DNA from 3 places in the Telluria sp. AIW5 genome. Region 3 is predicted to be linked to each of the others. Evidence: riboswitches for the same ligand, from Rfam matches in the RefSeq annotation. Region 3 holds a riboswitch; each other region holds the start of a gene.
The links. Region 3 has a riboswitch for thiamine pyrophosphate ahead of thiC (phosphomethylpyrimidine synthase ThiC). Riboswitches for the same ligand answer to the same signal wherever they lie in the genome.
Positions count from the first base shown of each region.

Region 1: it holds a riboswitch for thiamine pyrophosphate, as region 3 does, so the genes downstream of both, AC1MEM_RS12185 (TonB-dependent siderophore receptor) here and thiC (phosphomethylpyrimidine synthase ThiC) in region 3, are expected to answer to the same signal.
Region 2: it holds a riboswitch for thiamine pyrophosphate, as region 3 does, so the genes downstream of both, AC1MEM_RS02050 (D-amino acid dehydrogenase) here and thiC (phosphomethylpyrimidine synthase ThiC) in region 3, are expected to answer to the same signal.

Region 1 is NZ_CM155289.1:2,765,009-2,769,864, forward strand. It holds gene pnuC (nicotinamide riboside transporter PnuC) at 1-305, shown strand, start outside; gene AC1MEM_RS12180 (AAA family ATPase) at 302-838, shown strand; gene AC1MEM_RS12185 (TonB-dependent siderophore receptor) at 835-2,955, opposite strand; TPP riboswitch at 3,045-3,142, opposite strand; gene AC1MEM_RS12190 (DUF535 family protein) at 3,480-4,451, opposite strand; gene AC1MEM_RS12195 (glutathione S-transferase) at 4,731-4,856, shown strand, end outside.
Region 2 is NZ_CM155289.1:454,621-459,476, reverse strand. It holds gene AC1MEM_RS02055 (GlxA family transcriptional regulator) at 1-282, shown strand, start outside; gene AC1MEM_RS02050 (D-amino acid dehydrogenase) at 307-1,560, opposite strand; TPP riboswitch at 1,739-1,845, opposite strand; gene astC (acetylornithine/succinylornithine family transaminase) at 2,020-3,264, shown strand; gene AC1MEM_RS02040 (arginine N-succinyltransferase) at 3,348-4,373, shown strand; gene astA (arginine N-succinyltransferase) at 4,384-4,856, shown strand, end outside.
Region 3 is NZ_CM155289.1:5,516,593-5,521,448, forward strand. It holds gene AC1MEM_RS24295 (thiazole synthase) at 1-12, opposite strand, end outside; gene thiS (sulfur carrier protein ThiS) at 33-236, opposite strand; gene thiC (phosphomethylpyrimidine synthase ThiC) at 239-2,152, opposite strand; TPP riboswitch at 2,226-2,327, opposite strand; gene AC1MEM_RS24310 (valine--tRNA ligase) at 2,509-4,856, shown strand, end outside.

The DNA.
Region 1 (4,856 bases), 2.8 Mb from region 3:
GGGCCTGGACGCTGGCCGGCTGGGGCGTGGGCTTCCTGCTGCTGTCCTGGTTCCTGAAGAGGTACACGAACACCGATGTCCCGCACATGGACGGCTTCCTCACGGCGGGCAGCCTGGCCGGCCAGTTCCTGCTGGCGCGTAAAAAAGTCGAGAACTGGCATGTCTGGCTGGTGGTCGACGTGCTGTATGTCGGCCTGTACGTCTACAAGGACCTGCATGTGACGGCCGTGCTGTATGCGGTGTTCGTGGTGCTGGCCGCCCAGGGCCTGCGCGCCTGGAGCAGGCTCGCGCAGGTGCGGCCATGAGCGTGCGCCGCATCGCCGTGCTGGGCGCCGAGTCGTCCGGCAAATCGACCCTGTGCGAAGCGCTGGCGCGGCGCTACGACACCGTATGGGTGCCGGAATACCTGCGCGAATTCGTCGAGGTCAACGGGCGCGTGCCTTTCGAAGCCGACCAGTACGGCATCGCCCGCACCCAGCTGGCGCGCGAGGACGCGGCGGCCGCGCAGGCGAACCGCTTTCTGTTCTGCGACACCACGCCCTTGATGACGGCGCTCTACAGCCGCGTGTACTGGGGCCGGGTCGATGCGCAACTGGACGCGCTGGCGCGCCGGCACGACTACGCGCTGACGCTGGTGACGGCGCCCGACACGCCGTGGGTGCCCGATGGCCTGATGCGCGAATCGGAAGAGGTGCGTGAGCGCGTGTTCGGGATGGTGGAAGGGGAGCTCGATGCGCGCGGCATCCGCTTCGTGCTGGCGGAGGGCGACCTGCCGCACAGGCTGCGGCAGGTCGAAGCGGCGCTCGGTGTGATCGCGCCGCCCGGGGCCAGTTCTTAAAAGTCGAACTGCGCCGACAGGCGTACCGTGCGCGGCGCACCCGGCAGCAGGTAGCCGCCCAGGTCCTGGGTGACGTCGCGCCAGTAGAATTTGTCGAACAGGTTGTCGACGCGGGCGCGCAGGGTGACCCTGGTCGCGCCCATCTTCATGGCGTAGGCGGCGCCGAGGCCGACCACGTGGTAGCCCGGCACGTCGACCGTGTTCTCCGGATCGAAGGTCTTCTTGCCCGCGTACTGCCACTGGCCATTGAGCTTCAGGCCCGGCACGCTTGCCACCGCATACTCGGCCCAGGCGGTCGTCTTCAGGCCGGGCACGTTGGTCACGCGCTTGCCGTCCAGCGTGGCGTCGCCGGTGTCTTCCTGGCGGGCGCGCAGGGCCAGCACCGAGGCGCCGTAGGCCAGGCCGCCGGACGCACGCTGGGCCGACAGTTCGAGGCCGCGGTGCTTGCGCTGGCCCTTGCGCACGAAGGTGTTGTCGGCGTCGGTGTATTCCAGGCCGCTGGTGATCTGGAACACGGCGGCGCTGACCGACACGCCTGCGCCGGCAATGCCCTTGACGCCGAACTCGAGCTGCTTCGAGCGGTTCGGTCCCAGGTCCATGTTCGCGTTCGTCGTTTCGATCGGCGCCACGCCGCCCGACTCCAGGCCATGCGCGAGGGTACCGTAGACATTCCAGTTTTTCGTCGGGCTGTACACCAGCGAGACGTTCGGCAGCGCGAACGAGGCCTTGTCGTTCACCCACGGCAGGTCGGACGCGGGCTGCTGGGCGCTGTCGGCTTTCACGTAGCGCAGGCCGGCGTGCACGGCCAGCTGCGGGCTCAGGGTGACGATGTCCTGCACGTACACGGCGCGTTCGCGGTCGCGGAAGCGTTCGTAGACCGGGCCGGTGGTCGGGTTGCCCGGCGCCGGGTCGGTGATCAGCGGATGGTAGATGTTGCTGTAGCCGGCGTAGTCGTACACGTAATCGCCGTAGCTGTTGTGGCGCTCGGCGTAGCTGGTGCCGATCGTGAGCAGGTGGCGCAGGGCGCCCGTGTCCAGGTGGCCCTGCAATTGGGCCTGCAGGCCGAGCGGGGCCTTGCGCTCGCCGACGCTCTGGTAGTCGTAGACGTCGTAGTCGCCGTTGCCGCAATAGCCCGGATAGTAGCCATCACCCTCGTTGCTGCAGCCGTAAGGGAAGGCGGTGAAATCGTCGCGCTTGAACCAGTGCTTGTTGGCGCTGACCGTCGCGTTCCAGTCCGCGTTCAGGCGGTAGGCGAAGCGCAGGCCGAAGTTGGCGCTGTCGGTGTCGACCGGCCTGGTCCAGGGCTGGGCGTTGAGGAGCAGCTTCGGCGACACCTTGCCTGGCAGGTCGACGCCGCGGATCAGCTGGTAGCCGGGCGCGGTGACCTGCTCCTTGTGCTGGAAGTCCATGTCCAGCTGGAGCAGGGCGTCGGGCGTGATCTGCCAGTCGAAAGCGCCGGAGACGAACTGGCGCTTGCCGTCGGCGCCTTTGACATACGAACGCAGGCGGTCGGCGGCGGCGTTGATGCGGTAGCCGAAGCGCGTGTCTTCGAAGCGGCCGCCGAGGTCCGCCTCGGCGTGCAGGGTGCCGCGCTCGCGCGCTTCCACAGTGACCGAGCGCAGGGGTGTATCGGTCGGGCGCTTGGTCACGAAATTCATGACGCCGCCTGGTGCGGCCAGGCCCGCCTGCAGGCCAGCGACGCCCTTGAGCAGCTCGAAGCGTTCCTTGTTCTCGAGCGGGATTTGGGTGTCGCCGGGAATCGCGATGCCGTCCTTGCGGTAGCCCGAGTTGTTGTTCAGCGCGAAGCCGCGCACCGAGAACTGCTCGGCATAACCGACCGCGTTGTAGGCGTCGCCGATCGAAGCGTCGTATTGGGCGGCGTCGCTGACGGAGCGGATCGACAGGTCCTGCATCTGGCTGCGGCCGATCGCCACCACCGAGGCCGGGATGTCCATCAGCGGCATGTCGGCGAAGCCGCCGATGCTGGCGCGGTCGCTGGCGGCCCATTTGCTGCCGCTGACGAGCACCGAGCTCACCGGTTCGGCGGTCTGGGCATGGACGGCAAAGGCCTGCGCGAGGGCGCAGGCGAGGAGGGAATGCTTGAAGACGGGTTTCATTGGTTTGCTCGCTTTCGCGCGCCACCGTGGCGGCGCACTGCTTTTAATAAAAAGCCGGAGCCAACGTGGGGGAAGGGCAAACAAGATGTGAACTGCTTTGCGCGCTTTCCTTCGCTGGCATTATCCAGATCAGGTACGAAGGGTATCTCTCACCCGGAACACAGTTCCAGGACCCCTAGCGAGGCGCGAGTTTAACACGGGTAGATGAAGCGTGGTAGTTGTGGCAATGCGATGTTGGCAGCTGCGCACCGTAGGGTGGGCACTTGTGCCCACGCGGTGGCACCGTTGAGCAATCGGCAGTTGGAAGAAGCCGCGATGCGTGTGTCCCCGGAGGGCGCCCGACACGGTGCGGCCTTCATGAGCACCGCGTGGACTCGGAGGGCCACCCTACGAGCATGTGAAAAAATCGCCATGGCGGCGTTGCATCGTCTCGCCGTACCCGCGTACTGTCTTCGACGATGCGTCGGGCGGCCGCATCCCTTGCCCTGACGATTTTTTCACACGCTCTACGTATGACGACCTGCTTACACCTCCACCGTCTCCCGCAGCGGCGCCGCATGCTCGTGGTGCGACCGCGCATGCAGCAGGTGGCGCTGCAGCGTCGCCCGCGTGCTGTCGCCGATGGCGCGCCAGTATTCGCGGCGCTGGGCGGCGCGCTTGCGGTGTTTCGAGGGCATGTCGGCCAGCGGTTTCAGGTAGAAGGGCAGCGCGACCAGCCAGGCGCTGCCGGGCAGTTCGACGCCGCCCAGGATTTTCCAGAAGCCGTCGTAGGCGTTCGCGACATGCTGGATCTCGTCCGGTTCGAAAGCGATGTGCGCGGTGCACTTCACCGCCAGCACCTGCTCCATGCCGACCGCCTGGGCCAGGCCCTGCATCGCGGCGAAGCAGAAGAAGCTGGGCGAATTGTTCGGGAAGCAGGCCTCGAAGGCCTCGAAGGCCTCGCCCGAGTCGGTCCAGCGGCCCTGGTTGCGCGCGATAAATGGCACCAGCGACGGCACCAGCGGCGCCGGCACGCCGGCAATCGCGCCGTCGATCCAGGAGTAGGACAGGCGGTGCAGCACCTTGCCATCGGCAACCAGCGCGATGGTCAGGTCGCCTTCGGCATTCATGCGCGAGTCCATTTCGAGGCGGATCAGGAAGGCATGCTCGCCCACGCTGTGCTCCCACAGGGTGAGGCCGCCGTCGACATAGACTGCTGCTTTATAGGCCGAATCGAAGGTCGTCTCCTCGAAGCGGTAATGCGCCAGCACGCATTGCACGCGCTGGCGGGTGCTCAAGCCCTGCACCAGGTAGCCGCGGCGGCTCAGGTGGTGGAAGGGGGCGGCGCCGGGCGAGCGCATCACGTGGTTGCGGTAGACGTCGAGCTGGCACAGCGCGGCGTGGTCGCGGTAAAACCGCAGCACGCGGGCACTGCGCAGTACCGGGAGCAGCCAGGAGGAGAAGCCCGGCTCGCTGCGGCGGGCCAGCCAGTAGCGGGTCAAATGAGCGAAGATCATGGGACGCTCCGTGGAAGACGGCGGGTTGCGGACAGCCTCATGGTGTCCCAGCCTGCCGGCCTCGGCGGTGCGATTGCTCAAGGGAAACAGATTCTCTACGGCAATATTTTGGGCGGAGTCATCCCCGTCCTGCGTGCGCATCGTCAGCATCGTGCTCCTCGTTCAGGTGTGCTTTGCTTGCCGGAAACCGACATGCTTGATTGCAAGATTAGCACGACATGCGCGCTGCATCACGCGATTCCGTTCCATACTAGGCTTTTCCAGGCTGCGGAGGAGACGATGGCATACCAACTGTTCTATTGGCCCGGCATCCAGGGCCGCGGCGAATTTGTCCGGCTGGCGCTGGAAGAAGCGGGGGAAGATTACGAGGATGTAGCGCGCGGCCCGGGCGGCGTCGACGCCCTG
Region 2 (4,856 bases), 480 kb from region 3:
ATCGAGGAGCCGCTGTCGACGGATGAGATTGCCCAGCTGGCGGGGGTGTCGCGCCGTCAGCTGGAGCGGTTGTTCAAGCAGTATCTCGGGAGTTTGCCGTCGCGTTACTACCTGGAACTACGCCTGAACCGGGCGCGGCAGTTGCTGCTCGATACGAATAACTCGATCGTGCAGGTTGGGCTGATGTGCGGGTTTTCGTCGGGGTCGCATTTTTCGACGGCGTTTGGAGCCTTGTTTGGGAATACGCCGCGGGAGGAGCGGCAGCGCAGGCTGGCGGAGTAAGCGTGGCCGGCCGACCTGCTTGCGCTAGCGCGAAAACGTGAAGGCGACGTCCGGCTGGCGTCCGGAAATGATATCGGCCAGTGCCCGGCCGGCGCCGCAGCCCATGGTCCAGCCAAGCGTACCGTGTCCGGTATTCAGATACAGGTTTGCATAGCGCGTCTTCCCGATGTAGGGCACGTTCGACGGCGTCAGCGGCCGCAGCCCAGCCCAGTAGCGCGGACGGTCGTAGTCGCAGGCGTCCGGAAACAGGGCCCGCACCCGACGCGTGATCGCTTCGCAGCGCACCCGGTTCAATTCGCGCGAATAACCGTTGAGCTCACAGGTTCCGGCGACCCGCAAGCGTGATCCCAGCCGTGACAGCACCAGCTTGTGACCGTCGTCGGTCAGGGATACCGAGGGCGCGGCGGCGGCGTCGGTGATTCGATAGGTCGCCGAATAGCCTTTCCCGGGATAGATCATCAACCTGATTCCCAGCGGTGCGAGCAATCCTGCCGAAAAGCTGCCGAGCGCGACGACAAATGCGTCCGCATGGAGCACCTGGTGGCGGCCCTCGCCATCGATGACCTCGACACCACTCACCTTGCCCGCGTCGACCAGCAGGCGCGTCACAGTCATGTTGTAGAAAAAACCAATTCCCTCCGCCTGGCCTCGCGCAGCAAGCCGTGACGTGAATTTGTAGACATCGCCCGATTCGTCGCTGCTCGTAAAATCTCCGCCCACCAGGTTGGCGCGCGCAGCCGCCAGCGCAGGCTCGATCCGCAGCACCTCATCGACGTCGATCGTCATGCGCGGGCAACCCAGTTCGCGCATCGCCGCAGCTGCGCGGCGTGACTTGTCGAACTCCTGTCGATCGGTATAGAAATGCAGTATGCCGCGTGTCAGGCTGTCGTATTCGATCCCGGTGTCGGCACGCAGGGCCTGCAGGCTGCGGCGGCTGTAATCGGCGATGGCGACGATCTGGCGCAGGTTGGCGGCGACGCGCGCCGGCCGGCATTCGCGCACGAACTGCAGGCACCACCGCCATTGCAAGGGATCGGCGCGCAGGCGGAAAAGCAAGGGCGCGTCTTCGCGCCTCAGTGAGCGCAACACCTTGAGCAAGGTAGCGGGATTGGCCCACGGCTGCGCATGCGACACCGAAATCTGGCCGCCGTTGGCAAAACTTGTCTCGCGCGCCGGTCCGGGCTGGCGTTCAAGGACCGTCACGTCATGGCCGGCCTGCTGCAGGTACCATGCGGACGCCGTCCCGACCACGCCGGCCCCCAATACAATGATTTTCATCGGCTCACCGCCGCTTCATTGTGTGAACAGGACTTCGGCAATCGACGGGTTGCCGCCTCATCCACCGTGGCGGCGGCAGAGAAACATTTCGGGGGGAGGGTGTTCATGTGGCTCCTTGTTGGCTTCTCGGTGGTACGAGCAGGAGCCAGCAAAGGAGTGTAGAGAAACGGCGCGCACGGCCAGTGTCAATATGCTTCCCTTCGCTGGCATTACCCAGATCAGGTTCGAAGGGTGTATCTCACCCGCATGTCGCGTTCGCGACATGCAGGACCCCTAGCGGTTGCCATCATTCGGCAGCCGCAATTCTAACGCGGCCTGCGCTTCTCAGCCCGACCCGGCCAAAAATGAAAATCGCCGTCGCACTTCCGCAAGAACCTGGCAGCTTCTCTTCCTATAATGACCAGACTCGGCGCCCGCGTCCCGGCGCGCCTGTCACTACTTACGGATGAGGAAAAAGTCATGAACGCAAAGCTTGATTCGGGTGTCACAACGCGGCCTGTCACTCGGCAGACCTTCGACGAAGTCCTCGTTCCGACCTACGCTCCGGCTGCGATGGTGCCCGTGCGCGCGTCGGGCCTGGACGTGTGGGACCAGGAAGACAAGCATTACCTCGACTTCACTTCCGGTATCGCCGTCTCGAGCCTCGGCCACGCCAACCCGGTGCTGGTCGACGCGCTGACCAAGCAGATCAACACCCTGTGGCACCTCGGTAACGGCTACACCAACGAGCCGGTGCTGCGCCTGGCCACGGCCCTGGTCGACGCGACCTTCGCCGACCGCGCCTTCTTCTGCAACTCGGGCGCGGAAGCGAACGAAGCGGCCCTGAAACTGGCCCGCAAGTACGCGCACACCAAGTTCGGCCCGCATAAATCGCGCATCATCTCCTGCCTGTCGTCCTTCCACGGCCGCACGCTGTTCACCGTCTCGGTCGGCGGCCAGCCGAAGTACACCGAAGGCTTCGAGCCGCTGCCGCAGGAAATCAACCACATCCCGTACAACGACATCGCCGCCGCGCGCGCCGCGATCCTCGACGATGTCGCTGCCGTGATCGTCGAGCCGATCCAGGGCGAGGGCGGCGTCATCCCGGGCGATCACGCCTTCCTGGAAGCGCTGCGCGAGCTGTGCGACCAGACCGGCGCGCTGCTGATTTTCGACGAAGTGCAGTCGGGCGTGGGCCGTACCGGTTCCTTCTACGCCTACATGGACACCCCGGTCATTCCGGACATCCTCACCAGCGCCAAGGCCCTGGGTAACGGCTATCCGGTCGCCGCGATGCTGACCACCGAGGAAATCGCCCAGCACTTCAACGTCGGTTCGCATGGCACCACCTACGGCGGCAATCCGCTGGCGGCGACCGTCGCGCTGAACGTGGTCGAGCAGATCAACCAGCCGGCCTTCCTCGCGCGTGTCAAGGAAGCCAGCGCGAAGATCTTCGCCAACCTGGAGAAGCTGACCGCCGATTATCCGCAGCTGTTCGGCAAGGCGCGCGGCATGGGACTGCTCATCGGCCTGCCGCTGGCCGGCGCATTCAAAGGCCGCGCCAAGGACGTCACCAAGATCGCCGAGAAGATGGGCCTGATGCTGCTGATCGCCGGTCCCGACGTGATCCGCATGGCGCCGGCGCTGATCGTGTCGGATGTGCAGATCGCGGAAGCCGATCGCATCCTGCGCGCGGCCGTCGACGAATTCCTCGCCGCCGCGTAAAGCCCGCGCTTGCAGTATGTCCCGGCCTGTCCTGTAGAGCGGGGGCCGGGACCCGTTCGCACTGACCCTCCAAGGGAGACCCCATGTATGTTGTCCGTCCGGTAGAACTTGCGGATGTCGACGCGCTGGAAACGCTGGCCGCCGTCATGACGCCCGGCGTGCACACGCTGCCGCGCACGCGCGACACGATCGCCGCGTTCGTCGAGCGTTCGGTCGCGTCCTTCGCGGCCCAAGTCGATATCCCGAGCGAGGAGTCCTACCTGTTCGTGCTGGAAGATTCGAGCAACGGCGAGGTCGTCGGCACGGCCGCCGTGCACGCGTCGGCTGGCTCGAACGGCACGTATTTTGCGTTCCGCAACGACGTGATCCAGCAAGTCTCGCGCGACCTGAATATCTCGCACAGCGTGCACGCATTGACGCTTTGTTCCGAACTGACGGCCTGCTCGCAGCTGGCCGGTTTCCACCTGCGCGACCGTGCGCAGGCCGGCATCGAGGCGGCCCTGTTGTCGCGTGCGCGCCTGCTCTACGCGGTGCTGGCGCCGCACCGCTTTGGCGACCGTTTCTTCGTGCCGCTGGCCGGTGTTACCGATTCCGACGGCGAGTCGCCGTTCTGGAATGCGCTGGGCCGGAAATTCTTCAAGATGGATTTCCTCGATGCCGAACGCGTCATCGGCGGCGCGCGCAACCGCACCATGATCGTCGAGCTGATGCCGCACTATCCAGTCTATGTGCCGCTGCTGCCGGGCGACGCCCAGGCGGCAATGGGACAGATCCATCCGAACGGCCAGCTCGCCTTCGACCTGCTTACCGCCGAGGGTTTCGAAGCGGACGAATATGTCGACATCTTCGACGGCGGCCCGATCCTGGCCGCGCACAAGATGTCGCTGCGCTCGTTCTGCGGCTCGCAGAAGCGCCGCGTTGAAAACGCTTCGCGCGGGAGCGGGGACCAGCTCGTCACCTATGCGGTGGCGACGAACGCCGAGCGCTTCCGCGCCATCACCGTGGCCTGTCCTCCTTGCGACACGTCCGACGCCCTGTGCCTGCCTGCCGCGGCACAGCAGGCGCTGGGCGTGACGCTGGGCGACACCGTCACCTGCGTCAGAATCTGAGAGAGGCACCATGCTCGTTATTCGCTCCATTGCTGCCTCGGACCTCGACCCGCTGATCGATATGGCGCGCGAAGTCGGCGGTGGCATGACCACCCTGAAACCGGACCGGAAAATGCTGGGCGACCGCGTCGCCTGCGCCGTCGCCTCGTTCCAGGAAACGATTCCGCCCGAAGAGCGCGACTACATGTTCGTGCTGGAAGACACCGAGACCGGCAAGCTGGCCGGGGTCTGCGCCATCAAGGCCGCCGTCGGGATGAACGAACCGTTCTATAACTACCGCATCGGCACCCTGGTGCACTCCTGCCGCGAGCTGAACGTGTTTTCGCGCATGGAGACGCTGTACCTCTCGAACGACCTCACCGGCGCGACCGAACTGTGCTCGCTGTTCCTGCAGCCGGATTACCGCAAGGGCTATAACGGCAAGTGGCTCTCTAAAAGCCGTTTCCTGTTCATCGCCCAGTTCCAGCAGCTGTTCACCGAAAA
Region 3 (4,856 bases):
GTCATCAATCATTGTTTTCTCCTGTCAGGGCCTCAGCCGCCGCCAATGGCGCGCACGATGTCCACACGGTCCCGCGGCATGAGGGGCCGTCCGCTCCACTGTTGGCGCGGCACCACTTCGCGGTTCACCGCCAGCGCCAGCGCCTGGCCACCGATGCCGAGCGCGCGCACCAGGTCGTCCAGGGTCTGGTCTTGCGGCAGGCGATAGGACTCGCCATTGAGTTCAATATCGATCATGTTCATACCTCGCGGTACAGCTTCGCACCGCCGCGCACGAACTCGATCGCCTTTTCCTGCATGCCATGCGCCAGCGCCCCGGCCTCGTCGAGGCCGCCGGCGGCGGCATAAGCGCGCACTTCCTGGGTGATCTTCATCGAGCAGAAATGTGGGCCGCACATCGAGCAGAAGTGCGCCACCTTGCTCGACTCCTTCGGCAGCGTCTCGTCGTGGAAGGCGCGCGCCTTGTCGGGGTCGAGCCCGAGGTTGAACTGGTCTTCCCAGCGAAACTCGAAGCGCGCCTTCGACAGTGCGTTGTCGCGGACCTGGGCGCCGGGATGGCCTTTGGCGAGATCGGCCGCGTGGGCCGCGATTTTATAAGTGATGATCCCGTCCTTGACGTCCGCCTTGTCGGGCAGGCCGAGGTGCTCCTTCGGGGTCACGTAGCACAGCATGGCGGTGCCGTACCAGCCGATGTGGGCCGCGCCGATGCCGGAGGTGATGTGGTCGTAGCCCGGTGCGATATCGGTGGTCAAAGGCCCGAGCGTGTAGAACGGCGCCTCGCCGCACTGTTCGAGCTGCAGGCGCATGTTCTCGCGAATCAGGTGCAGCGGCACGTGGCCGGGCCCTTCGATCATTGTCTGGACATCGTGCTTCCAGGCGACCTGCGTGAGTTCGCCCAGCGTCGCCAGTTCGGCCAGCTGGGCTTCGTCGTTGGCGTCGTAGATCGAACCGGGACGCAGGCCGTCGCCCAGGCTGAAGGCGACGTCATACATCTTCATGATCCCGCAGATCTCTTCGAAATGCGTGTACAGGAAGGATTCCTTGTGGTGCGCCAGGCACCACTTGGCCATGATCGAGCCGCCGCGCGAGACGATCCCCGTCAAGCGTTTGGCCGTCATCGGCACGTACGCGAGGCGCACGCCGGCGTGGATGGTGAAATAGTCGACGCCCTGCTCCGCCTGTTCGATGAGGGTATCGCGGTAGATCTCCCAGATCAGGTCTTCGGCCTTGCCGTTCACCTTTTCCAGCGCCTGGTAGATCGGCACGGTGCCGATCGGGACCGGGCTGTTGCGGACGATCCATTCGCGCGTCTCGTGGATGTGCTTTCCGGTCGAGAGGTCCATCACGTTGTCGGCGCCCCAGCGGATCGCCCAGGTCATCTTTTCGACCTCCTCGCCGATCGAGGACGTGACGGCCGAATTGCCGATGTTGGCGTTGATCTTGACGAGGAAATTGCGGCCGATGATCATCGGCTCGCTCTCCGGGTGGTTGATGTTGGCCGGGATGATGGCCCGCCCGCGCGCCACTTCATCGCGCACGAATTCGGGCGTGATTTCGGGAGGAATGCTGGCGCCGAAGGACTGGCCGGGATGCTGGCGCCCGAGCAGTTCGGCCGTGCGCTTGCCCATCGGGCCGCTCGCCTCGAGGCTGGCGAGATACTCCTCGCGCCGCAGGTTTTCGCGCAGGGCGATGAATTCCATCTCGGGCGTGACGATGCCGCGCCGCGCGTAATGCATCTGGGTGACGTTGGCGCCCGCCCTGGCACGGCGCGGTTTCCTCTGCAGCTCGAAGCGCAGCGCGTCCAGGCTCTTGTCCGCCAGGCGCTGGGCGCCGAAGGCGGAACTTGGGCCTGGCAGCTCTTCGGTGTCGCCGCGCTCGGCGATCCAGTCGCGGCGCAGTGCCGGCAGGCCGCGCCGGATGTCGATCTGCGCTGCCGGATCGGTATACGGGCCGGACGTGTCGTAGACGAAGACCGGCGGATTGGCTTCGCCGCCGAAGCTGTCCGGCGTAGCGCTTTGCGCGACGGCGCGCATCGGCACGCGGATATCGGGGCGGCTGCCTTCGATGTAGACCTTGGTCGAATTCGGGAAGGGTGCAATGGCTGCCGTGTCCACCGTGGCGGTGGCGGCGTCGAACTTCAGTGCTGCATTCATGTGGCTCCTTTGGGCAGGAGCCAGCAAAGGAACAGGAGACGGCGGCGAGGCGCGTGCATTTGCGCGTACGGCGGGTGACATCTCGAAGCTTCCCTTCGCTGGCATTATCCAGATCAGGTTCAGAGGGTATTTCTCACCCGCGCATCATCGATGTGCAGGACCCCTAGCGTGTGCGGCCCTGTGGCCGCGGTCGGATTATAGCTTGCCGGATTGCCTTTTAAAAAATTAATTCTCGGGATCGGGGCCGTGGCCTGTTCGGTTCGGGCACTGCCCGTAAATTCATCAAGGCCCGCGAACGCATCGCTGCTCTCCTCCTCTATAATGGTCGTTTTCGCACATCCAATCGCCATCACATCATGGAATTAGCCAAGTCTTTCGAGCCAGCCGACATTGAACAATACTGGCGCGCCGAGTGGGAACAGCGCGGGTATTTCACCGCCACCCTCGATGCCGACAAACCATCGTTCAGCATCCAGCTGCCGCCGCCGAACGTCACGGGCACGCTGCACATGGGCCACGCGTTCAACCAGACCGTGATGGATGGCCTGACGCGCTACTACCGCATGCGCGGCTTTAATACCGCCTGGATCCCGGGCACCGACCACGCCGGCATCGCGACCCAGATCGTCGTCGAGCGCCAGCTCGACGCCCAGAAAATCTCGCGCCACGACCTCGGCCGCGACGAATTCATCAAGAAAGTCTGGGAGTGGAAGGAGCAGTCGGGCAGCACCATCACCGGCCAGATGCGCCGCCTCGGCGCCTCTCCGGACTGGAAGCGCGAATACTTCACGATGGACGAGACGCGCTCGAAAGCCGTCTCCGAAGTCTTCGTGCGCCTGTACGAGCAGGGCCTGATTTACCGCGGCAAGCGCCTGGTGAACTGGGATCCGAAGCTGGGCACCGCCGTCTCCGACCTGGAAGTGGATTCGGTCGAGGAAGACGGCTCGATGTGGTACATCCAGTACCCGCTGGCGGACGGCTCGGGCCACCTGACGGTTGCCACGACGCGTCCTGAAACCATGCTCGGCGACGTGGCGGTGGCGGTCGACCCGACCGACGAACGTTATATCCACCTGGTCGGCAAGCTCTTGAGGCTGCCGCTGACCGAGCGCGAGATCCCGATCATCGCGGACTCGTATGTAGACAAGGAATTCGGTACCGGCTGCGTGAAAATCACGCCGGCGCACGACTTCAACGACTACGCCGTCGGCCAGCGCGCGGGCCTCGCGCCGATCACGATCATGACGCTCGACGCGAAAATCAACGAGAACGCCCCTGTGCAGTACCAGGGCCTCGACCGTTTCGCCGCGCGCAAGCAGATCGTCGCCGACCTGGAAGCGCTCGGCCTGCTCGAGCAAGTCAAGCCGCACAAGCTGATGGTCCCGCGCGGCGACCGTACCGGCGTCGTCATCGAGCCGATGCTGACCGACCAGTGGTTCGTCGCCATGACGAAACCTGCGCCGGAAGGCACCTTCAATCCGGGCAAGTCGATCACCGAGGTGGCGCTGGAAAAGGTCGCGAACGGCGAAATCAGGTTCGTGCCCGAGAACTGGAGCACGACCTACAACCAGTGGCTGGGTAACATCCAGGACTGGTGCATTTCGCGCCAGCTGTGGTGGGGCCACCGCATTCCGGCCTGGTTCGACGAATCCGGCAACATCGTCGTCGCGCGCGACGAGGAGGAAGCGAAGGCCAAGGCGGCCGCGCAAGGCATCACCGGCGAATTGCGCCGCGACGAAGACGTGCTGGACACCTGGTTCTCGTCCGCACTCGTCCCCTTCTCGACCATGGGCTGGCCGGAGGAGACGCCGGACATGAAGATGTTCCTGCCGTCGTCCGTGCTGGTCACGGGCTTCGACATCATCTTCTTCTGGGTCGCGCGCATGGTCATGATGACCGCGCACTTCACGAATAAAGTGCCGTTCGAGACCGTGTACGTGCACGGCCTGGTACGCGATTCGCAGGGCCAGAAGATGTCGAAGTCGAAGGGCAATACACTCGACCCGATCGACCTGATCGACGGCATCGACATCGAGTCGCTGGTGGCCAAGCGCACCGCCGGGCTGATGGACCCACGCGCCGCCGAGAAGATCGCCAAGGCGACCCGCAAGGAATTCCCGAACGGCGTCCCGGCCTTCGGCACCGATGCCGTGCGCTTCACGATGGCGAGCTACGCATCGCTCGGCCGCAACATCAATTTCGACCTGGGCCGCGCCGAGGGCTACCGCAACTTCTGCAACAAGCTGTGGAACGCGACCCGCTTCGTGATGATGAACACGGAAGGCAAGGACTGCGGTGCGCCGAACGAGGCCGACCTGTCGCCGGCCGACAAGTGGATCATCTCGCTGATGAACCGCGCCGAACTCGAAGTGGCGAAAGGTTTTGCCGACTACCGCTTCGACAATATCGCCTCCGCCATCTACAAATTCGTCTGGGACGAGTACTGCGACTGGTACCTGGAAGTGGCCAAGGTCACGGTCCAGCAAGGTACCGAGGCGCAGCAGCGCGCCACGCGCCACACGCTCCTGCGCGTGCTCGAGGTGATCCTGCGCCTGGCGCATCCGATCATCCCGTTCGTGACCGAAGCGCTGTGGCAGGCGATCGCGCCGATGGCCGGCAAGACGGGCGATTCGATCATGCTGCAGCCCTACCCGCTCGCCAACGAAGCCCTGATCGATGAGGGCGCCGAAGCCTGGATGGCCCA